DNA from 2 places in the Pseudomonas aestiva genome. Region 1 is predicted to be linked to the other one. Evidence: predicted binding sites of a transcription regulator. Region 1 holds the regulator's gene; the other holds the start of a gene.
What was found. Region 1 encodes sigma-54, which starts transcription at its own class of promoters, with help from an activator protein. Its sites were predicted from a motif close to ANTGGCATNNANNTTGCTNT; they were not measured.

Region 1 (7,572 bases):
CTTCCAGGTCCTGGTCGCGCATCAGCTTGCCCAGGTACTGGACATGCCTTTTGCGCGCGATGTGCGTCTTGTGCTTGGGCGCCTCGGCCAGGGCCTTGCGCAACGGATCGGTCAGCGGCAGGCGGTCCAGCTGCTCGGCCGGCAGACCGGCCAGGCGTTCGCCCAGATCCTGCAGCGCATGCAGCTCGCGCTTGACCTGTGTCTTGCTCTTTTCGCCCAGCGGCGCGTCGTCGTCGTAAGAATCAACCATGAACTATGGGGTCCAGCTAAGAATGGGCGCCATCATAACGAGTTGCCGCACGGTTGTCCGGCCTGGCCGGCGCCGTCCGTAAGGAGAACGTCATGAATCGCAACGCCGCCGTGGGTCCCGCTGCGCTCCCCGAATTGCGCGAACAGGTCGAGGCCATCCTGGCCGAGGCCCGGCGCCAGGGCGCCAGTGCCGGTGAAGTGGCCGTATCGGTCGACCAGGGCCTGTCCACCTCGGTCCGCAAGGGCGAGGTGGAAACGGTCGAATTCAATCGCGACCAGGGCTTTGGCATCACCCTCTATGCCGGTCAGCGGAAGGGCTCGGCCAGTACCTCCGCTACCGGTCCCGAGGCGATCCGCGAAACCGTGGCTGCGGCCCTGGCCATCGCCAAGCACACCTCCGAGGATCCCTGTGCGGGCCTGGCCGACGCCGAGCTGATGGCGCGCGGCGAGTTGCCCGATCTCGATCTCTATCATCCCTGGGACATCACCCCCGAGCAGGCCATCGAGCAGGCCCTGGCCTGTGAGGCGGCGGCCTATGCCGCCGACAGTCGCATCGGCAACGCCGACGGCACCACCCTCAATACCCACCAGGGCTGTCGGGTGTACGGCAACAGCCACGGCTTCGTCGGCGGCTATGCCAGCACCCGCCACAGCCTGAGCTGCGTGATGATCGCCGGCAGTGGCGAGGCCATGCAGCGCGACTACTACTACGACGTCAACCGGATCGGCAGCGAGTTGATGAGTGCCGAGGAAATCGGCCGCCGCGCTGCCGAGCGCGCCGTGAGCCGCCTGGGCGCGCGGCCGGTGCCCACCGCCAAGGTCCCGGTGCTGTTTTCCCCGGAAATGGCGGCCGGTCTGTTCGGCACCTTTCTCGCCGCCATCTCCGGCGGCAATCTCTATCGCAAGTCGTCCTTCCTCGAAGGCGCCCTGGGCCAGCAGGTGTTTCCCGACTGGCTGACCCTGGACGAGCGGCCGCACCTGCCGCGCGCCCTGGGCAGTGCCGCCTTCGACGGCGAGGGCCTGGCCACCTACGCCAAGCCCTTCGTCGAGAATGGCCGCCTGGTCTCCTATGTGCTCGGCAGCTATTCCGCGCGCAAGCTGGGCATGCAGAGCACGGCCAATGCCGGCGGCGTGCACAACCTCCATGTCAGCCACGGCACGGCGGACCAGGCCGAACTGATCCGGCAGATGGGCACCGGCTTCCTGGTCACGGAAATGATGGGGCAGGGCACCAACCTGGTCACCGGCGACTATTCCCGTGGCGCAGGCGGCTTCTGGGTCGAGAATGGCGAGATCCAGTTTCCGGTCCAGGAGGTCACCATCGCCGGGCGGCTGGGCGACATGTTCCGCCAGATCCTGGCGGTGGGCAGCGACGTGGAACGCCGCGGCAGTCTGCGCACCGGCTCGGTGTTGATCGATGGCATGACCCTGGCGGGCAGCTAGTGCAGGTCACCGCAGACGTCGTGGAAAGGAAAATCCTGTCGAACGGGAGACAGCCTACCCCGTTACTCGTTAGTATCCTAGCAATGCACTAGGACATAGCCGTGCGGTCGAATCTGCTGACCGGACGGCCCAGGCTTCAGACGGTGCGCCGTGGCGCACCAGCCGTACACCCCATCGCCCAAGGGCAATGGGTCCTTACCAAAGCCACCATGGAGACAATCCGCATGCCGCATACTCTGCCTCAGCTGCCCTACGCCTACGACGCGCTGGAACCGCACGTCGATGCCCAGACCATGGAAATCCACCATACCAAGCATCACCAGACCTACATCAACAACCTGAACGCGGCGCTGGAAGGCACCGAGTTCGCCAACCTGTCGGCCGAAGACGTGGTTCGCCAGCTGGACAAGCTGCCCCAGGACAAGCGCGGCGCCGTGCAGAACAACGGTGGCGGCCATGCCAACCACAGCCTGTTCTGGACCGTGATGGCCCCCAACGCCGGTGGCAAGCCCGAAGGCGCCCTGGCCGAAGCCATCGAGTCCCAGCTGGGCGGCTTCGATGCCTTCAAGGAAGCCTTCACCAAGGCTGCCCTGACCCGCTTCGGCAGTGGCTGGGCCTGGCTGAGCGTCACCCCCGAGAAGAAGCTGGTGGTCGAGAGCACCGGTAACCAGGACAGCCCGCTGATGACCGGCAACACCCCGATCCTCGGCCTGGACGTCTGGGAGCACGCCTACTACCTGCGCTACCAGAACCGCCGTCCCGAGTACATTGGCGCCTTCTTCAACGTCATCAACTGGCCGGAAGTGACCCGTCGCTACGAAGCGGCGCTGAACGCCTGAGTCGACGCCCAATAAAAAAGCCGCCCTCGGGCGGCTTTTTTATTGGGCGATGCTGGAGGAGGGCCGATCACTCACCTTCGTCGAAGTAGTTGTTGATCAGCTCGACCAGGGCGCGCATGGCCTCGTCGCTCTGTTCACCCTCGGTTTCCAGTTGCAGCACCGTGCCCTTGCCAGCGGCCAGCATCATGACCGCCATGATGCTCTTGCCATCCACGGGCGGCTCGCCACTGCGGCCGACACGAATGCTGGCAGGATAGCGGCCGGCCACGCCGACGAACTTGGCAGCCGCACGGGCGTGCAGGCCCAGCTTGTTGATGATGGTGATCTGTTGGGCAGGCATTGAGTCTGTCCTTGTCGAAACAAAACGGGCGTCAGAGATCGCGGTGACGAATCTGGACGTTCTTGAGCAGGTCTTTGAGTTCGCGACCCAGGCGATCGGCCAGATAGACCGAACGGTGGTGACCACCGGTACAGCCAATGGCCACGGTCACATAGGACCTGTTGTTGGCGGCAAAACGCGGCAGCCACTTCACCAGGTAATCGCGGATGTCATTGTACAGGGTCTCTACCTCGGGCTGTTGCTCGAGATAGTCGCGTACCGGCGCATCCAGTCCGGAAAAGTCGCGCAGGTCCGGTTTCCAGTAGGGATTGGGCAGGAAGCGCACATCGAACACCATGTCCGCGTCCACCGGCAGCCCGCGCTTGAAGCCAAAGGATTCCACCAGGTAGGCGGTACCGGGCTCCGGCGCGTTCAGCAGGCGCAACTTGAGGATGTCACGCAGCTGATAGAGATTCAGGTGGGTGGTGTCGATCTTCAGGTCGGACAGGTCGGCGATGGGCGACAGCAGCACCTGCTCGTCATGGATAGCTTCGGCCAGGGACCTTTCCTGGTTCGACAGCGGATGCCGGCGGCGCGTCTCGGAAAAGCGCTTGAGCAGCGCCTGGTCATCGGCATCCAGGTAGAGGACGTCGCATCGGATGTTGCGACTGCGCACCTGTTCGAGCAATTCGGGAAAGCGTTGCAACTGACTGGGCAGGTTGCGCGCATCGATGGATAGGGCGACCTTGGGCTGGGGGCGCTCCATGTCGGTCAGCGCATGCTGGGCCAGATCGGGCAGCAGACTGGCCGGCAGGTTGTCGATGCAATAGAAGCCATTGTCCTCAAGCACGTTGAGCGCCGTACTCTTGCCCGACCCGGAACGTCCGCTCACGATGATGAGGTGCATGTCAGTGTCCGCTCTGGGCCTCGACGACGATCTGATAGAGCGCCTGGCTATCCCTGGCCTTGCGCAGCCGCTCGCGGATGTCGGCGCGATCGAGGATGCCGGCGATCTGGCGCAGCAGGGTGAGGTGCTGCTCGGTGGCGGCTTCTGGGACCAGCAGGACGAACACCAGGTCTACCGGAGCGCCGTCCAGGGAATCGAAGTCCACCGGTTGCTGCAGGTGGAAGAGCACGCACAGCGGTTGTTGCAGACCCGCCAGGCGGCAGTGGGGAATGGCAATGCCATTGCCGAAACCGGTCGAGCCCAGGCGCTCGCGCGCCATCAGGCATTCATGGATGTGCGCCGCGTCGTGGCCGGGCAGTTCCTGCGCGGCCAGTTCGGCAATGCGTTCCAGTACAGCGGCTTTGCTGCCACCCGGCGCACCCGTCTGGGTGCGGCCGGGGGTCAGGATGTTTTCGAGTCTGATCATAAAGCGGCGATCGAAACCTCAGCGGACGCCGACGCCCTGCTGGCGTTCGATCGATTTTTCCTTGTGTTTAATCAGTTGACGGTCGAGCTTGTCGGCCAGGAGATCGATGGCGGCATACATGTCGTCGTGCTCGGCATTGGCAACCACCGCGGCGCCGGCGACGTGCAGGGTGGCTTCGGCTTTCTGCTTGAGCTTGTCCACTTCCAGGATGACCTGGACGTTGGTGATACGGTCGAAGTGCCGTTCGAGGCGGGCGAGTTTCTCGCCGATGTAGTCACGCAGGGCTTCTGTCACTTCAAGCTGATGGCCACTGATGTTGACTTGCATACCGCTTCTCCTTATTGCCGGGCTGCGATCGGCGAAGCTGCTCGCCGACATGACAAGGATCGAACGAAGCACGGTCACACATCAGGACGCGTCAGATGAGACGCTTGCGTTCGCTGGACGGAGCGATACCCAGGGATTCCCGATACTTAGCCACCGTGCGACGAGCGACTTGTATACCTTGCGATTCCAGTAAACCAGCGATCTTGCTGTCACTCAACGGCTTTTTCGCGTTTTCCGCCGCCACCAATTTCTTGATGATCGCGCGGATCGCGGTGGAGGAGCATTCGCCCCCCTCGGCGGTGCTGACGTGGCTGGAGAAGAAATACTTGAGTTCGTAGATGCCACGCGGGGTGTGCATGAACTTCTGGGTGGTCACCCGGGAGATGGTCGACTCATGCATGCCCACCGCCTCGGCGATGTCATGCAGGACCAGCGGCTTCATCGCCTCTTCACCGTATTCGAGAAAACCGCGCTGGTGCTCGACGATCTGGGTCGCCACCTTCATCAGGGTCTCGTTGCGGCTCTGCAGGCTCTTGATGAACCAGCGCGCTTCCTGCAGCTGGTTGCGCATGTAGGTGTTGTCGGCGCTGCTGTCGGCGCGCTTGACGAAGCCGGCGTACTGGGGATTGACCCGCAGACGCGGCACGGCTTCCTGATTGAGCTCCACCAGCCAGCGCTCGTTGTGCTTGCGGACGATGACGTCCGGCACCACGTATTCGGCTTCGCCGGATTCGATCTGCGAGCCGGGGCGCGGATGCAGGGTCTGGATCAGTTCGATGACGGGCTTGAGCTCGTCTTCCTTGATCTTCATGCGCCGCATCAGCTGCGCATAGTCGCGGCTGCCGAGCAGATCGAGATAGTCACTGACCAGGCGCCTGGCCTCGCCGAGCAGGGGGAGATTGGCCGGTAGCTGGGCCAGCTGGATCAGCAGGCATTCGCGCAGATTGCGGGCGGCGACGCCGGCCGGCTCGAATTGCTGGACGCGTCTGAGCACCACCTCGACTTCATCGAGATCGACTTCCAGCTCGGGATCCAGCGAGGCATGGATGTCTTCGAGGCTTTCCTGCAGATAGCCGTCGGTGTCGATGCCGTCGATGATCGCCACGGCGATCAGGCGATCGAGATCCGACATGGGCGCCAGGTTGAGTTGCCAGAGCAGGTGGGTCTGCAGGCTCTCGCCCGCCGAGGTGCGGGTGGTGAAGTCCCACTCGTCGTCGTCATTGCTGGGCAGGCTGCTGGCGCTGGTCTGGTAGATGTCTTCCCAGGCGGTATCGACCGGCAGCTCGCTGTCGCTGGGAATACGCTCGCTCCATTCGGAGTCGTCGGCCATCTCGTTGACGGCGACCGAGGTTTCCTTGAAGGTGGTTTCCAGGTTGCCCGCGCCCGAGCTCTCATCGCCTTCGCTCGAGGCTTCGCTCTGGTCGAAGTCTTCACCTTCTTCCTGGCGTTCCAGCATCGGATTGGATTCCAGGGCTTCCTGGATTTCCTGCTGCAAGTCGAGCGTCGAGAGCTGAAGCAGACGTATGGCTTGTTGCAGCTGCGGCGTCATCGTCAGCTGCTGGCCCATCTTGAGGACTAGCGATGGTTTCATGGCTGCGGAAATACACCTTGTCTACCGACGCGAACAGCGCCACCGAACCTCGCGAACCCTGCGAGCGTTAGCAAATTATATGCCTTGTTTCCCCGGGTTTGCCTAGAGGCGGAATTCGTGGCCCAGATAGACTTCCTTGACCAGATCGTTGGCGAGGACTTCCTCGGCGGTACCCTCGGCGATGAGCTGGCCGTCGTTGACGATGTAGGCCGTTTCGCAGATGGTCAGGGTTTCCCGGACATTGTGGTCGGTGATGAGCACACCGATGCCCTTGGCCTTGAGGTGGCGAATGATCTGCTTGATGTCGCCCACCGAGATGGGGTCCACGCCAGCGAAGGGTTCGTCCAGCAGGATGAACTTGGGTGCGGTGGCCAGGGCGCGAGCGATCTCGACGCGACGTCTTTCGCCACCCGACAGGCTCATGCCGCGATTGTCGCGGATATGGGTGATGTGGAATTCCTGCAGCAGGCTTTCCAGTTCGCGCAGGCGACCGGCCTTGTCCAGATCCTTGCGGGTTTCCAGGATGCCGAGGATGTTGTCGGCCACGGTCAGCTTGCGAAAGATCGAGGCTTCCTGCGGCAGGTAGCCGATCCCGGCGCGGGCCCGGCCATGCATGGGCAGGGCGGTGACATCCTGATCGTCGATCAGCACGCGACCCTGATCGGCCTTGACCAGGCCGACGATCATGTAGAAACAGGTGGTCTTGCCGGCGCCGTTCGGACCGAGCAGGCCGACGATCTGGCCGCTGTCGATGCTGACGCTGACGTCGCGAACGACCTGACGACCCTTGTAGCTCTTGGCCAGATGCTGGGCTTTGAGCGTGACCGTCATTGTCCCTGCCCCGACTGCTGCTGATCCTTGGGCTGGATGACCATGTCGATGCGCGGCCGCGGCGTGGTGACCTTGCTACCGTTGGCGCGCCCGGCGTTGACGATCTGGCGCTGGGTATCATAGACGATCTTCTCGCCTTCGAAGGTGTTGCCCTGTTGGACCACCTTGGCCTGGTCGATCAGGATGATGCGATTTTCCTGGGCGAAATACTGGATCGTCAGACCATAGGCCTTGACGATGTCCTTGTCCGCCGAAGGCTTCTGCTCGTAGTAGGCCGGTTTGCCCACTGCGGTGGCGACCTTGATGTTGCCCTGATTGTCCTGGGTCAAGGTCACCGTGTTGCCGGTGATCTTCATGCTGCCCTGGGTGATGACCACGTCTCCGCGGTACACGGCCACGCCCTGCTTGTCGTCGAGCTCGGCGCTGTCGGCCTGCACGCGGATCGGCTGGGTGCGATCGGTCGGCAGGGCCCAAGCCGCGGCACTGCCAAAGGTGGCGCCGAGGGTGAACAGGAAGGGGAGGGTTTTAACGAACCTCATGCTGGCCTCTTACGTTGGACAGCAGGAGCATTCTGCCGTCTTCTAGATACGCTTTCATGCC
Region 2 (7,572 bases), 2.3 Mb from region 1:
CACTACATTGCCGGTCGCACCCGCCACCGAGTCCAGGGCATCCACCAGCGGAACGCCGGCCGCAAAAGTGGTGGCGAGAGTACGGGCATAACGGGCAATGGCCGACTTGTAGAGAATGGAGCCAATCAACGGAATCTTCAGCAGTCCACGGTCGGTAGCGTCACGGAATTTTTCCGATTTCTTGTAGAAGTGCCGCAGGACGAAGGCCAGCACGAAGAGCCCGCCCAGTACCAGCAGCCACAACTCCTGCAGGACTTCGGAAATGGCGATCACCATCAGGGTGAACGCAGGTAGTTGCGCCCCGAAGCCCTCGAACACCGATTGGAACTGAGGCACCACCTTGATCAGCAGAATGGCCGACACGATTACCGCGACGATGATAACTGCCGCCGGATAGGTCATGGCCTTCTTGATCTTCTTCTTCAGCGCCTCGGTCTTTTCCTTGTAGGTGGCTACCCGATCCAGCAAGGTCTCCAAGGCACCCGATTGCTCACCCGCATCCACCAGATTGCAATAGAGGTCGTCGAAATACTGCGGCTGCTTGCGCAAGGAGTTGGCCAGGCTATTACCTGCGGCAACATCCTGCTTGATGTCGTCGACCATCTTGCGCATGTTGGGATTGTCGAAGCCCTCACCAATGATGTCAAAGGCCTGGAGCAGAGGCACACCTGCGGTCAGCATGGTCGCCAGCTGTCGAGTAAACAGGGCGATATCCATGGGCTTGATCTTCTTGCCCTTGCCGAATAGCGACACCGACTTCTTGCGCACCCGGGTCGGATTGATCCCCTGCTTGCGCAACTGCGCCTTGATCAACGCAGGATTCAGGCCCGTCATCTCGCCCTTCACCTTGGTCCCTTTGCGATCGGTCCCCTCCCAGGTGAAGCTGCCCATCTTGATAGCTTTATCGGCCATGGCCTCGACTCACAAAGACTCGGTCCGCCTTGGCGGACGCGTCAGAAGAATGCTCTATGCAGAGCCGGTTGCGGCTTTAAAGGCAAGCATCGCGCCAAACGTCGACGGCTTTAGCGCTCTGCGACAATCAAGACGCATGGACAGCAACTATCCGACGCACCGCTCTAGTCCCCTTTCCCTCTGGGAGAGGGCTAGGGTGAGGGAAAGTCATTAGTCCTTAGTCACCCGATTGATCTCTTCCAGACTGGTAATCCCCTGCATCGCCTTCACCAGCCCTGACCGCCGCAGATCATTGAAGCCCTCTTTGCGCATCCGCGCCGCGATCTCGATGGAGTTGCCCTCCTCCATGATCATTTGCTGCAACGCTGGCGTGACCTTCACCACCTCATAGATCCCCACTCGCCCGCGATAACCCGCATTGCAGTCCTCGCAGCCGATGGGCTGGTAAAGGGTAAAACTGCCGATCTCTTCCTCGCGGAAGCCTTCGGCCAATAGGGCCTCACGCGGCACCTCATGAACTCTCTTGCACTTGTTGCACAGCTTGCGCGCCAAGCGCTGGGCGATGATCAGATTGACCGAGGTCGCCAGATTGAAGGCGGGCACCCCCATGTTACGTAGACGCGTCAAGGTTTCCGCCGCGCTGTTGGTGTGCAGGGTCGACATCACCATGTGACCGGTCTGGGCCGCCTTGATGGCGATCTCTGCCGTTTCCAGATCGCGGATCTCACCCACCATGATCACGTCAGGATCCTGACGCAGGAAGGCGCGTAGTGCCTGGGAGAAGTCGAGTCCCTGCCGCGGGTTGACGTTGACCTGGTTGATGCCTTCCAGGTTGATCTCCACCGGGTCTTCCGCCGTGGAAATATTGATGTCTTCGGTATTGAGGATGTTAAGGCCGGTATAGAGGGATACGGTCTTCCCCGAACCGGTTGGTCCGGTCACCAGGATCATCCCCTGCGGCTGCTTGAGTGCCTGCAGATAGAGCTCCTTCTGCACATCCTCATAGCCCAGGGCATCGATCCCCATCTGGGCGCTGGAGGAATCCAGAATCCGCATCACGATCTTCTCGCCCCAGAGGGTGGGCAGGGTGTTCACCCGGAAGTCGATGGACTTGGTCTTGGAGACCTTTAGCTTGACCCGGCCATCCTGGGGTTTGCGCCGCTCGGAGATATCCATATTGGACATCACCTTGAGCCGCGCCGAGATCCGCGACACCAGCTGCACCGGCGGCCGCGCCGCCTCGTGCAAGACGCCATCGGTACGGAAGCGCACCCGGTACATCTTTTCATAGGGTTCGAAGTGCAGGTCGGAGGACCCCTTCTTGATGGCATCGAGCAGCATCTTGTTGACGAACTTCACCACGGGCGCATCGTCGGCGTCGGTACCCGCAACGGCTTCCTGAGGCCGTTCTCCTCCCTCAGCTTCCAGATCGAGATCGAGATCGGACAACTCCAGCCCACCGGTTCCCGTATCGAGGTATCGCTCGATGGCCTGATGTAGCTTGTCATCTTCGACCAGCACGACCTCCACCGCCAGCTTGCTGCCAAAGGAAACATCATTGATGGCCTGCTGGTTGGTAGGATCGGAAAGCGCGATGAAAAGCTTGTTGCCTCTTTTGCTCAAAGGCAGGAAATGATGCTGCTGCATCAGCTTCTCGTTGACGATGTCCTTGGGCAGCTGCTCCTTGTCGATAGCCGCCAGATCGAGAAAGGGCACCCCGAACTCCTGGGCAGCAAGCTCCGCCAAGGGCCGGCTCTGCACCAATCGCTGCTGCACGAGATAGGTGACCAGCGGCACCTTGGCTTGCTTGGCCTTGACCACCGCCTGCTGGGCAGCCGCCTCCGCCAGCAACTGCGCATCCACCAGTTGCCGCGCCAGTCCCGACAGCATCACCGTCTCGTTCATCGTTGATTACCCAAGCCTGCGTTAGCTGGCCTTATAGCACCCCCCTGCCCCGCCCGCAAAATGGCGCCAGACCACTGACATTTTTTGTCATGACCTGCCCCTTTGTTGACGCCATCGACAGAGAAAGCGTGCTGGAGTAGGCATTTTTTTTGGCACGGCCTATGCTTTGGTACTGACAGGCATGTTGGCCTGAACCAACCCGGAGATTTTGAATGAATGCTCAGAAAGGCTTTACTTTGATCGAGCTGATGATCGTGGTAGCGATCATCGGCATTTTGGCGGCGGTGGCAATTCCTGCCTACCAAGACTACACAGTTCGCGCTAGGGTCTCTGAAGGCCTTAGCCTGGCTTCGCCCGCTAGGCTTGCAGTAGCTGAGAATGCTGCAAATGGCGCTTCTAGTTTGGCACAGGGCTGGTCGGCTCCGCCCGCAACTACTAACGTCAGCTCTGTTTCTGTTGCAAGTGATACAGGCGTTATTAGTATTGTTACTACCTCTCGCGCAGGAAACGTCACCTTGACCTTGACGCCTAAATCTAGTGGTGCAGCTTTGAGCTCTGGAACTGTTCCGCCGGGTGCAATTACGTGGGTTTGCGCAGTGAGCGATGCTACAAAGGCGAAATACGTCCCCTCCGAATGCCGCGGCTAATCAATAGAGATTGAAAAAGGCCGAAAGGCCTTTTTTAATATTTCGATGAAAAAATACAGCCTATCAGCTCTTTTATCTTTCGGGATCGCTTCGATACCCTTCATAAACCCCATACATTTGTACCCCGATGGCGACTTTACAAGTCAAATATTAGCATTTACGCTCTCCGTCGGACTAGTATCGTATTCGACATACAAGCATGGCAAGATTTACTTCTCCACAACACCTCTATTATTATTTTATCTATTACTTGCCATACTATTAAATCCAAAGATAAACGAATACTCTTATTCGTCCGTATTGGTTATCTTTGCGGCGACCCTCCTTTCGGCGACTATCCAGAGTGAATCTAAAGAACCGATAATATGGGGATTGATAGCTGGGACAATCCTCAACTGCGTGGCGGGCTACATCCAGCTTTTCAACCTCACCGAAATGGTAAAGCCCTACGTTTTCTGGGAGCCTAACAACCCTAACGCAACCATTTACGGAAACATTGCACAAAGAAATCTATTTACTTCCTACATTTTTATAGGACTACTTTGTGCTATACATATCTACTCAAACGAGAGCACTACAAAAAACCGGTATATTCTAGTCACATTATTACTTCTAATATCCCCCCTATTGGCATTTTCCGCATCAAGGTCAATCTTCTTATATCTAGCAGCTTCGATAATTTTGATATTTATATTTTCTAGAACGGGACGGCCAACAGACTACTCTCGGCGCTTCCTAAAAGTACTGTTTTATTCGCTGGCAACCTTATTAGCCTGCCAAGTACTAGCAACTGTATTTGCCAACCAAGAAACAGGCATGAAGCGACTTGCCGGCGGAGACGCCATTCGTGTGGCCGAGTGGCAAAAATCCCTAAGCATAATATTGAATAATCTCCCGTGGGGAACAGGCTGGGGAAATTATGCGCACTATAGTTTTCTGGAGCAACTAAAGGAATCTAACTCAGCACAAAACATCACCTGGACCCACTCACACAATATAGTGATAAACTTATTAAGCGAATTAGGCATAGCAGCAGCTCCAGCACTAGTCGGCCTAGCACTAATTAGCATTCAACTAACAAGATCACTAAAAAACACCAAGAAAGACTATTTCTCAGTGCTTTCAGTTATCACACTGGCGCTACACAGCCTATTGGAATACCCTCTTTGGTATACGCACTTCCTCATATTAGTAGTCGCGATAATTGGCTCTTCCAATCTAAAAAGAACCGAAATCCCATTGACGAAAATTACACAAACAGTAATATGCGGAGCTTGTTTATCGCTACTAACGCTCTCCATTATCACGTCATTCAAATACTCTTATTTAGTAGAAAACACCTACAAATCATCAGATCAACTTTCAAATATAGAAAAAACGGCAAACTTTACTCGCATAGCTGCCAACCCGGCTTTGAGCTTCGCCGCTGATCTTTCGAATCTAAACTTCTTACCAATAGCTAGCGGCAATTTACGCCTTTGTCTTATTTATCGAATGGCAAAATCGCTCCCCACCTACACGCTACTTGATAAGTTGGCAATTGAGCTTTACACGGCAGAAGAAAACAAACTCGCACAAAGTGTCGTTAATAGCCGCTACAAAGCATACCCAACCGAAAGCGAAGAAGTATTCCTCGAAGACATAAAAGGTTTTTCGGAAAAAGATCAAAAAGCAATCAAAAAAGACATAGCCTCCGCAAAGGAAAACAAGCCCGAGGAAACCCTTTATAAATTTGAGGAAATACGCTCGTGCTCGAACTAGAAGAAAAAGAGCTCTCTGGGATACTAGCAATAATAGTTACATACAATCCAGAAACGCTTAAGCTAGATGCATTGTTACTTGAACTAGAGCGCTCAAAAATAAGCACCCTTGTAATTGATAATGGCAGCGCGATAAAACCAGTTATAGATAGCCAAACGTTTGCATTCATAGAAAACGAAAAAAACGCAGGTTTAGCAGCAGCTCAAAACCAAGGATTGAAATATGCAAAATCTAGAAAATTTGAGAACGTCTTACTCTTAGATCAAGACAGTTTTATCTCCAAAAGCACAATCGAAAATTTACTTAATGACTTAAAGCTCATTTCTCCTCACTATAATATTGCTGCAATTGCCCCACTTTATAGAGGTAGACAGCACAACAATAAATATGCCAATCATATAAAAGTATCTAAATATGGTTTTTTAGTAAAAACAAGAGCAAAAAAAGCATCGAAACCTAGAGAGGTAGATCTTTTAATATCATCTGGAAAAGTAATTCCTACAAAAGTTTTTGATACAGTGGGAATGATGAACGAAGCGCTTTTTATAGATTACGTCGACACCGAATGGTGCTTTAGAGCAAAAAACAAAGGCTTTCATCTATTTAGCTCAACACGCTGTGAAATGACTCATACCATAGGCGAGAGCTCCACTAGCTTTCTGGGATTCACCATCCCGATACATTCGCCTGAACGAAGATACTATAGGGCACGAAACTCAATAATTTTACTTGGCTTACCGCACATACCCACCGCAATTGCGCTAAGGGAAATTGCCGCATGTATATTTCATCACGCATTCTTTTTTTTATACAAGAACGACAAAAAGAAATACATAAGATCATTATTTGCGGGATTCATGGATGGCATTAAAACGCTGCAAGGGCCTACGAAAAAATGAACGCAAAATTCGCTATATTGCTAGCAGCGAAAAATGGAGAAGAATGGATATCAGAACAAATAGCTAGCATCCTTGCACAAAAAGACATTGACCTACATATATATATAAATATTGATAAATCAGACGACAATACCGAAAAGATTATTGCCGAAGCAACGAAATTTCAAAAAAATATAACTATACTTAATGAAAGAAAAAGCTTTGGTAGTGCAGCTAAAAGCTTTTACCATTTGCTAGAAAAGATACCGCTTCACCAATACGACTACCTTTGCTTTTCAGATCAAGATGACATCTGGTCAGAAAACAAGCTTATTACTGCCTATAAAAAAATAAGAGACGGTAACTACCTCGGATACTCGAGCAATGTAACTGCGTTCTGGGAAAACGGCAGGAAAGTTTCGATAAAAAAATCACAGCCTCAAAAGAAATGGGATTATCTATTTGAGTCAGCCGGCCCTGGTTGCACGTACGTGATATCCAAATTCCTAGCAGAAAGTTTTCTAGAGTTCTTCAAAAATCATCGCAGCGAAATATTGAGCATAGACGTTCATGACTGGACAATATATGCCTTCTCAAGATCAAGAAACTTCAGATGGCTGATTGATGAGAATGACTCCTTTGTATTATATCGCCAACATGAATACAATGCACTTGGCGCTAATTTAGGAATAAAAGCGGCTAGGAAGCGGATCAAACAAATCAAGGAAGGTATATATAGCAAAAAGGTTCTAAAACTAGTCGCTCTTTTTCAGCCAAAACTTATCCCAAGTATAAAACACCATGACGACGGCAGAATAAAAAAATCTTTTATCTTAAAAAACTTTTTAAACTTGAGAAGACGCAGAAAAGACCAAGTACTTATGGTGGTTTTTTCGATCGCAAACATCTTATAGAAAACCTCGCAACACCAAATAAAACACCGAAAGTCAATATATTTAGGTAGAGCGCAGTCATATAAAAACGCCTATACGAAAATATAAATACGGCTACCGATTGCTAGTAATTATGGCATCCCCTTCCCCCCAAAAGCCCCCACCACCGTCCCCGTACTAAAACTCGCATCCTCCTCTGCCAACGCCACATACAACCCCGCCAACTCAGCCGGCTGCCCTGCCCTTCCTAGCGGCGTGTCCTGGCCGAACTCCTTCATCTGCCCTTCCAACTGCCCACCCGCCACCTGCAGCGGTGTCCATACCGGACCCGGCGCCACGGCGTTGACGCGGATGCCCTTCTTGGCCAGTTGCTTGGCCATGCCCTTGGTGAGGTTGAGGATGGCGGCCTTGGTCGAGGCGTAATCGATCAGTTCTTCGCCGGGGTCATAGGAGTTCACCGAGACGGTATTGATGATGCTGGCGCCCGGCGGCAGGTGCGGGATGGCGGCCTTGCTGAAGCGGAAGACGTGATAGACGTTGGTCTTGAAGGTCCGGTCGAATTGCTCGTCGGTGATC

Region 2: AABM56_RS18485 (pilin) is a predicted target of sigma-54. The motif match lies at 2,966-2,985, and genes of this name have one in related genera.

Annotation. Positions count from the first base shown of each region.
Region 1 covers NZ_CP150916.1:1,348,474-1,356,045, forward strand. Annotated here, with positions in the region: gene yjgA (ribosome biogenesis factor YjgA) at 1-250, opposite strand, end outside; gene pmbA (metalloprotease PmbA) at 343-1,692, shown strand; gene AABM56_RS06205 (superoxide dismutase) at 1,917-2,531, shown strand; gene AABM56_RS06210 (HPr family phosphocarrier protein) at 2,599-2,871, opposite strand; gene rapZ (RNase adapter RapZ) at 2,903-3,757, opposite strand; gene ptsN (PTS IIA-like nitrogen regulatory protein PtsN) at 3,759-4,223, opposite strand; gene raiA (ribosome-associated translation inhibitor RaiA) at 4,242-4,550, opposite strand; gene AABM56_RS06230 (RNA polymerase factor sigma-54) at 4,642-6,141, opposite strand; gene lptB (LPS export ABC transporter ATP-binding protein) at 6,244-6,972, opposite strand; gene lptA (lipopolysaccharide transport periplasmic protein LptA) at 6,969-7,511, opposite strand; gene lptC (LPS export ABC transporter periplasmic protein LptC) at 7,498-7,572, opposite strand, start outside.
Region 2 covers NZ_CP150916.1:3,981,943-3,989,514, forward strand. Annotated here, with positions in the region: gene AABM56_RS18475 (type II secretion system F family protein) at 1-912, opposite strand, end outside; gene pilB (type IV-A pilus assembly ATPase PilB) at 1,123-2,817, opposite strand; gene AABM56_RS18485 (pilin) at 3,030-3,464, shown strand; gene AABM56_RS18490 (Wzy polymerase domain-containing protein) at 3,900-5,225, shown strand; gene AABM56_RS18495 (glycosyltransferase family 2 protein) at 5,213-6,124, shown strand; gene AABM56_RS18500 (glycosyltransferase) at 6,121-7,017, shown strand; gene AABM56_RS18505 (SDR family oxidoreductase) at 7,128-7,572, opposite strand, start outside.